Regions from separate parts of the Candidatus Pantoea soli genome, predicted to be linked through region 2. Evidence: predicted binding sites of a transcription regulator. Region 2 holds the regulator's gene; the other holds the start of a gene.
What was found. Region 2 encodes sigma-54, which starts transcription at its own class of promoters, with help from an activator protein. Its sites were predicted from a motif close to GTTGGCACANNTTTCGCTNT; they were not measured.
Positions count from the first base shown of each region.

Region 1: a site for sigma-54 is predicted at 1,731-1,750, ahead of D8B20_RS15575 (gamma carbonic anhydrase family protein). Genes of this name have one in related genera too.

Region 1 covers NZ_CP032702.1:3,376,613-3,380,189, reverse strand. Annotated here, with positions in the region: gene tsaC (L-threonylcarbamoyladenylate synthase type 1 TsaC) at 1-46, shown strand, start outside; gene aroE (shikimate dehydrogenase) at 50-868, shown strand; gene D8B20_RS15580 (DUF1488 family protein) at 865-1,113, shown strand; gene D8B20_RS15575 (gamma carbonic anhydrase family protein) at 1,089-1,643, opposite strand; rRNA gene D8B20_RS15570 (16S ribosomal RNA) at 2,137-3,577, shown strand, end outside.
Region 2 covers NZ_CP032702.1:440,290-443,866, forward strand. Annotated here, with positions in the region: gene ptsN (PTS IIA-like nitrogen regulatory protein PtsN) at 1-29, opposite strand, end outside; gene hpf (ribosome hibernation promoting factor) at 197-484, opposite strand; gene rpoN (RNA polymerase factor sigma-54) at 506-1,939, opposite strand; gene lptB (LPS export ABC transporter ATP-binding protein) at 1,988-2,713, opposite strand; gene lptA (lipopolysaccharide ABC transporter substrate-binding protein LptA) at 2,719-3,273, opposite strand; gene lptC (LPS export ABC transporter periplasmic protein LptC) at 3,242-3,577, opposite strand, start outside.

The DNA of each region.
Region 1 (3,577 bases), 820 kb from region 2:
TGAAATACGTGACGCGATTAGCGGTGAACTCATTCGTCAGGGTTAATTGATGGAACAATATGCAGTTTTTGGCAACCCCATTGCCCACAGTAAATCGCCTCTGATTCATGCCATGTTTGCCCGGCAAACCGGTATTGAGCATACCTATGGGCGCGTCTGTGCGCCCCTTGACGCTTTTCCCCGCGCCATAACCGACTTCTTTGCTGCCGGCGGAAAAGGCTGCAACGTAACATTACCGTTTAAGCAGCAGGCCTGGGAGCTTGCGGATACGCTGAGTGAACGTGCTGCGTTATCCGGAGCCGTTAATACCCTGAAGAAAAACGCCGACGGCACAGTGTTTGGTGATAACACCGATGGCATTGGCCTGTTGAGCGATCTGCAGCGTTTGCAGATGATCCATCCTGGCAATCGTATCCTGCTGGTGGGTGCCGGCGGTGCCGCACGCGGTGTCATCCTGCCCCTGCTTTCATTGAATTGCTCGCTGGTGGTGGTCAACCGCACGGTTGAGCGTGCACAGCAGCTGGCCGAGGTTTTTCAGCATTGCGGCGAGATACAAGCGCTGACGTTTTCTCAGCTGGCGGGACAAACTTTTGATTTGGTTATCAATGCGACGTCCAGCGGCGTAGAAGGCAAAGTGCCGCTCTTACCCGATTCGCTGATAAGCGGAGAAGTGTGCTGCTACGATATGTTTTATCAGCAGGGACTGACGCCGTTTCTGCAGTGGTGTCAGCAGCACGGTGCGCTACAACTGGCCGACGGAACGGGAATGCTGGTGGGGCAGGCGGCTCACGCATTTCAGTTATGGCATAACGTGATGCCTGACATCACGCCGGTGATTGCCCATCTGCAGCAGGCCATGCAGTCATGAATCAGGCTATTCAGTTTCCCGATTGCGAAAGCTGGGATGCGGCTCAGCAGGCGGTCATCTTTCCGGTGCTGGTGAATGGCATGGGACTGACCTGTGCCATTACTCTGGAAAGGCTGCGTTCACGCTACGGTGCGGGAGAAGCGATGGCGCTGTTTACAGCCCATCGCTGGGATCTGGAAGACGAAGCAGAACAGCTGATCCGTGAAGAAGAGGTCAGCGATCAGGGTTGGGTATGGTTATCCTGACGCAGATACTCATCTTTCCAGCCAACGTAATTGCCGGCTGAATAGAGCAGGCCGGCAATCTCAGCCTCGCTGAGCGGTCGCACCTGCTTTACCGGGCTGCCTAAATAGAGAAAGCCGCTCTCCAGACGTTTTCCGGGTGGCACCAGACTACCGGCACCAATCATCACATCATCTTCGATGATCGCGCCATCCAGTACGATCGATCCCATCCCCACCAGTACACGATTGCCAATATGGCAGCCGTGCAGCATCGCTTTATGTCCGACCGTGACGTCCTCGCCGATAATCAGCGGATGCCCTTCCGGGTTGCTGGCCGATTTATGTGTAACGTGTAATACGCTGCCGTCCTGAATATTACTTCTTTTACCGATAACGACCTGGTTTACATCACCGCGAATCGCCACCAGTGGCCAGATGCTGACGTCATCAGCAAGTAGCACATTCCCGACGACCACGCTGCTGTCATCTACCATAACGCGATCGCCTGTGCGGGGATAATGCTGCTTATAAGGTCGTAAAGCGACAGACATGATCCTTCTCCTTCTGTGTATGTATGGCCAGCGTGCGGCGAATTTTGCTGATAAACAAGATGATTATTGAGCGGATCGCTCGCGATCGCAGCGAAAAGAGTGAAAACTCGCCACTCAGTAAAAAAGATCGAAAAAAGGGGTTGTGCAAAAAATCCGGATCCCTATAATGCGCCACCACTGAGACGGCAAAGCGGCAACGCAGGCGGCTCAGCAGGGCGTGAAGCGATTCACCCCGCCGGAGAAAAACCTCTGAAAAAGAGGTTGACTCTGAAGGAGGAAAGCGTAATATACGCCACCTCGCGACAGCAGGCAGTACGCCGCGTCGCACCGCTCTTTAACAATTTATCAGACAATCTGTGTGGGCACTCACGGGATTGATATCACAAGCCTCCGGGCTTGAAAAAATATCAAGACTCTGCTGAGTGAACACGTAATTCATTACGAAGTTTAATTCACAGAGCATCGCTGCACTCGTTGCAGCAAATCAAACTTTAAATTGAAGAGTTTGATCATGGCTCAGATTGAACGCTGGCGGCAGGCCTAACACATGCAAGTCGGACGGTAGCACAGAGGAGCTTGCTCTTCGGGTGACGAGTGGCGGACGGGTGAGTAATGTCTGGGAAACTGCCCGATGGAGGGGGATAACTACTGGAAACGGTAGCTAATACCGCATAACGTCGCAAGACCAAAGTGGGGGACCTTCGGGCCTCACACCATCGGATGTGCCCAGATGGGATTAGCTAGTAGGTGGGGTAACGGCTCACCTAGGCGACGATCCCTAGCTGGTCTGAGAGGATGACCAGCCACACTGGAACTGAGACACGGTCCAGACTCCTACGGGAGGCAGCAGTGGGGAATATTGCACAATGGGCGCAAGCCTGATGCAGCCATGCCGCGTGTATGAAGAAGGCCTTCGGGTTGTAAAGTACTTTCAGCGGGGAGGAAGGCGGTAAGGTTAATAACCTTGCCGATTGACGTTACCCGCAGAAGAAGCACCGGCTAACTCCGTGCCAGCAGCCGCGGTAATACGGAGGGTGCAAGCGTTAATCGGAATTACTGGGCGTAAAGCGCACGCAGGCGGTCTGTTAAGTCAGATGTGAAATCCCCGGGCTTAACCTGGGAACTGCATTTGAAACTGGCAGGCTTGAGTCTCGTAGAGGGGGGTAGAATTCCAGGTGTAGCGGTGAAATGCGTAGAGATCTGGAGGAATACCGGTGGCGAAGGCGGCCCCCTGGACGAAGACTGACGCTCAGGTGCGAAAGCGTGGGGAGCAAACAGGATTAGATACCCTGGTAGTCCACGCCGTAAACGATGTCGACTTGGAGGTTGTGCCCTTGAGGCGTGGCTTCCGGAGCTAACGCGTTAAGTCGACCGCCTGGGGAGTACGGCCGCAAGGTTAAAACTCAAATGAATTGACGGGGGCCCGCACAAGCGGTGGAGCATGTGGTTTAATTCGATGCAACGCGAAGAACCTTACCTGGCCTTGACATCCAGAGAACTTAGCAGAGATGCTTTGGTGCCTTCGGGAACTCTGAGACAGGTGCTGCATGGCTGTCGTCAGCTCGTGTTGTGAAATGTTGGGTTAAGTCCCGCAACGAGCGCAACCCTTATCCTTTGTTGCCAGCGGCTCGGCCGGGAACTCAAAGGAGACTGCCGGTGATAAACCGGAGGAAGGTGGGGATGACGTCAAGTCATCATGGCCCTTACGGCCAGGGCTACACACGTGCTACAATGGCGCATACAAAGAGAAGCGACCTCGCGAGAGCAAGCGGACCTCATAAAGTGCGTCGTAGTCCGGATTGGAGTCTGCAACTCGACTCCATGAAGTCGGAATCGCTAGTAATCGTAGATCAGAATGCTACGGTGAATACGTTCCCGGGCCTTGTACACACCGCCCGTCACACCATGGGAGTGGGTTGCAAAAGAAGTAGGTA
Region 2 (3,577 bases):
CTCAATTCCAGTGTCAGATCGTTGTTCATCATCGTTTCACTTGCGTGTTCACATAGCCCCAGGCGTGCGCCGCTGCACCGTCGGACGGGCAGGGCAACGTGCCTGCTGGCGCTTGCGCAGATGACAAAACGGGGCGGTAACCCGCCCCATTTTCTCTCTGAGGACCGAATGGGTCAGCCCTCTGCAAGCGTGAAGGTTAGTGTTTTTTCAGTTTGTCTTTGTGTTTGGTCAGCTGACGGGCCAGTTTGTCGATCAGCCCGTCGATGGCCGCGTACATGTCTTCCGCTTCCCCTGTGGCGTGCAGCTCCCCGCCGTTGACGTGCAATGTTGCCTCGGCAATCTGCGTCACCTTCTCCACTTTCAGAACAATATAAACCTGATTGATACGATCAAAATAGTGTTCCAGTTTGGCAAATTTGCTATTTACAAATTCGCGCAGCGGTTCGGTAATTTCAACATTAAGTCCGGTAAGGTTTAGCTGCATAGGTCTTCCTTCTTCGTTCGGTCAAACCAATTGCTTACGCTGGTTTGATGGCGGTATAGATAAAGACTCGCGGTACTTAGCAACCGTACGTCGCGCCACCATGATGCCCTGTTCAGATAACATGGAGGTGAGTTTGCTGTCGCTCAAGGGTTTTGCGGGATTTTCCGCAGAGATCAATTTTTTCACCAGCGCACGGATCGCCGTAGACGAGGCTTCGCCACCGCCTTCGGTGCTGACGTGACTGGAGAAAAAATATTTCAGTTCAAAAATACCGCGCGGGCTGTGCAGATATTTTTGCGTAGTAACACGGGAAATGGTGGATTCATGCATATCGACGGCCTGGGCGATATCGGCCAGCACCATCGGCCGCATGTACTCCTCGCCCTGTTCAAAAAACGCCTGCTGCTGTTCGACAATACAGCGTGTCACTTTCAGCAGCGTGTCGTTACGGCTCTCCAGGCTCTTAATCAGCCATCTGGCTTCCTGTAAATTGCTGCGGATAAACTGGCTGTCGCTGTCATTGCGCGCCGAGCCGCCCATCGCCGCATAGTGCTGATTGATTTTCAGACGCGGCAGGCTGTCTGCATTCAGCTCTACTGTCCAGCTGGCACCCACTTTGCGCACCAGGACATCGGGGATCACATACTCCGGCTCACCGGTGTTAACGGATTGCCCGGGACGCGGATCCAGCGACTGAATCAGCAGCATCGCCTCTTTCAGCACATCTTCTTTCAGACGCGTCACGCGCATCAGGCTACGGAAATCGTGGTTCGCCAGCAAATCCAGGTGCTCACTGACAATCAGGCGCGCTTCTGCCAGCATTGGGGTATCCGCGGCATATTGTGACAGCTGCACCAGCAGGCAGTCACGCAGGTCGCGCGCGCCTACGCCGACCGGGTCGAAACGCTGCACGCGCTTCAGCACCGCTTCCACTTCTTCCAGCGTTAAGGTTTCATCACCAATACTGTCACAAATGTCCTGCACACTGACGGTCAGGTAGCCGGTTGTGTCTATGGCATCAACAATGGAGGTGGCAATGGCGCGGTCGGTGTCGGTAAAGGGCGTGAGTTCTACCTGCCACATCAGGTAATCCTGCAGGCTCTGAGTGGTTTCGCCCTGATAGACCGGCAGCTCATCATCCTGGTAATCGGTGCCGGTGCCGGAAGGGGTGCCGGCGGTGTAAATTTCATCCCAGGTGGCATCCAGCGGCAGTTCGTCGGGCATCTCTTTTTGTTCAAGTGCCTCGCGCGTATCTAACGCTTCGCTCTCCTGGAATTCACGGGCATCAACTTCTTCATGCAGATCGGTTTGTTCAAGCAGCGGATTGCTTTCCAGCGCCAGCTGTAATTCCTGCTGGAGTTCAAGCGTAGAGAGTTGCAGCAAGCGGATTGCCTGCTGCAACTGGGGAGTCATCGCCAGCTGTTGGCTGAGCCTGAGTTGCAAACCTTGCTTCATAATCCGGCTGGAATGTCCTAAGCAAATGTCGGGTGTAACCACACCTTATCAGAGTCTGAACTCTTCGCCCAAATAAACCCGCTTAACCTGCTCATCTGCAAGAATTTCATCTGGCGTACCGTGCGCAATCAGGCGGCCCTGGCTCACGATATAGGCGCGTTCACACACCGCCAGCGTTTCACGCACGTTGTGGTCGGTAATCAGTACCCCAAGGCCGCTGTCACGCAGATGCTCAATGATCTTCTTAATATCAATAACGGAGATGGGATCAACGCCGGCAAACGGCTCATCCAGCAGGATGAATTTCGGGTTCGCCGCCAGCGCACGGGCAATTTCAACGCGGCGGCGTTCACCGCCGGAGAGCGCCTGGCCCATGCTGTTGCGCAGGTGCTCAATGTGAAACTCTTCCATCAGCTCATTGGCGCGATCCTGACGCTGTTCTTCGGTCAGATCGTCGCGCACCTGCAGCACGGCCATCAGATTATCGAACACGCTCAGGCGGCGGAAAATAGAGGCTTCCTGCGGCAGATAGCCAATGCCGCGACGCGCGCGGGCATGCAGCGGCAGGATGCTGATATCTTCTTCATCGATAACAATCCGGCCGGCATCACGCGGCACGATGCCCACCACCATGTAAAAGGTCGTGGTTTTACCGGCGCCGTTCGGACCCAGCAGGCCGACAATTTCGCCGGACTTCACCTGCAGGCTGACATCTTCCACCACGCGGCGGCCTTTATAGGCTTTCGCCAGGTTTTCAGCGATTAATGTGGCCATGGCTCTCAGTTACTCTTTTTGGGGCTCGCAGACGAACCGTTCTTGTCCTGCAGCTGCGATGGCACCAGTACGGTGGTCACGCGCTTGCTCTCACCCTGGCTGTAGGCCTGCATTTTCTGCTCTTTCACCAGATACGTGATGCGGTCGCCTTTGATATTGCTGTCCTGCTGCTCAATAAACGCGTTACCGGTCAGCTCGACAAAATCGTTAGCCAGTTCATAGTGCAGCTTCGCAGCGTGGCCTTTCACCGGCTTGCCGTTATCCTGCATCTGATAGAAGGTGGCGGGATTGCCATAGGCATCCACAATGGTTTTATTGCTGTCGCCGCCCGGGCGAGTCACCACGACTTTATCCGCCGTAATTTTGATGGTGCCCTGGGTGACGATGACGTTGCCGGTAAAGGTGGCAACGTTGCCCTGCAAATCCAGCGCCTGATTGACGGAGTCAATATTTACCGGCTTGTCAGAATCACCGGTCACCGCCAGCGCGGGCAGGCTGGTCGCCAGCAGGGCGCTGACCAGCAGCAACTTAAGGCTGTTTTTGTTCATTTTGGATTTCATAAGATGTTTTGACCTTTTCAAGCAGCTCGGCATTTTTTGTCCGTAAGTTGCCGCGCATCTTCATGCCGGTGGAATTAAAACTGCGGCCAAAGAGCGTGACCTGATCGTCTGATGTCACGTCCTGGGTAACCAGATTAACCTGAGCATTATCCGTGATGATGCGCTCAAGCTGAGAATCCTGCGTCAGCGTATGCACTTCAACGTGGCCGTAAAGGTAGAGCATACGATCTTTCGTCAGCTTTGCTTTATCGGCGCGTACCGACCAGGTCGGCACTTTATTTTCATCAAACGTCGTCATGACCGG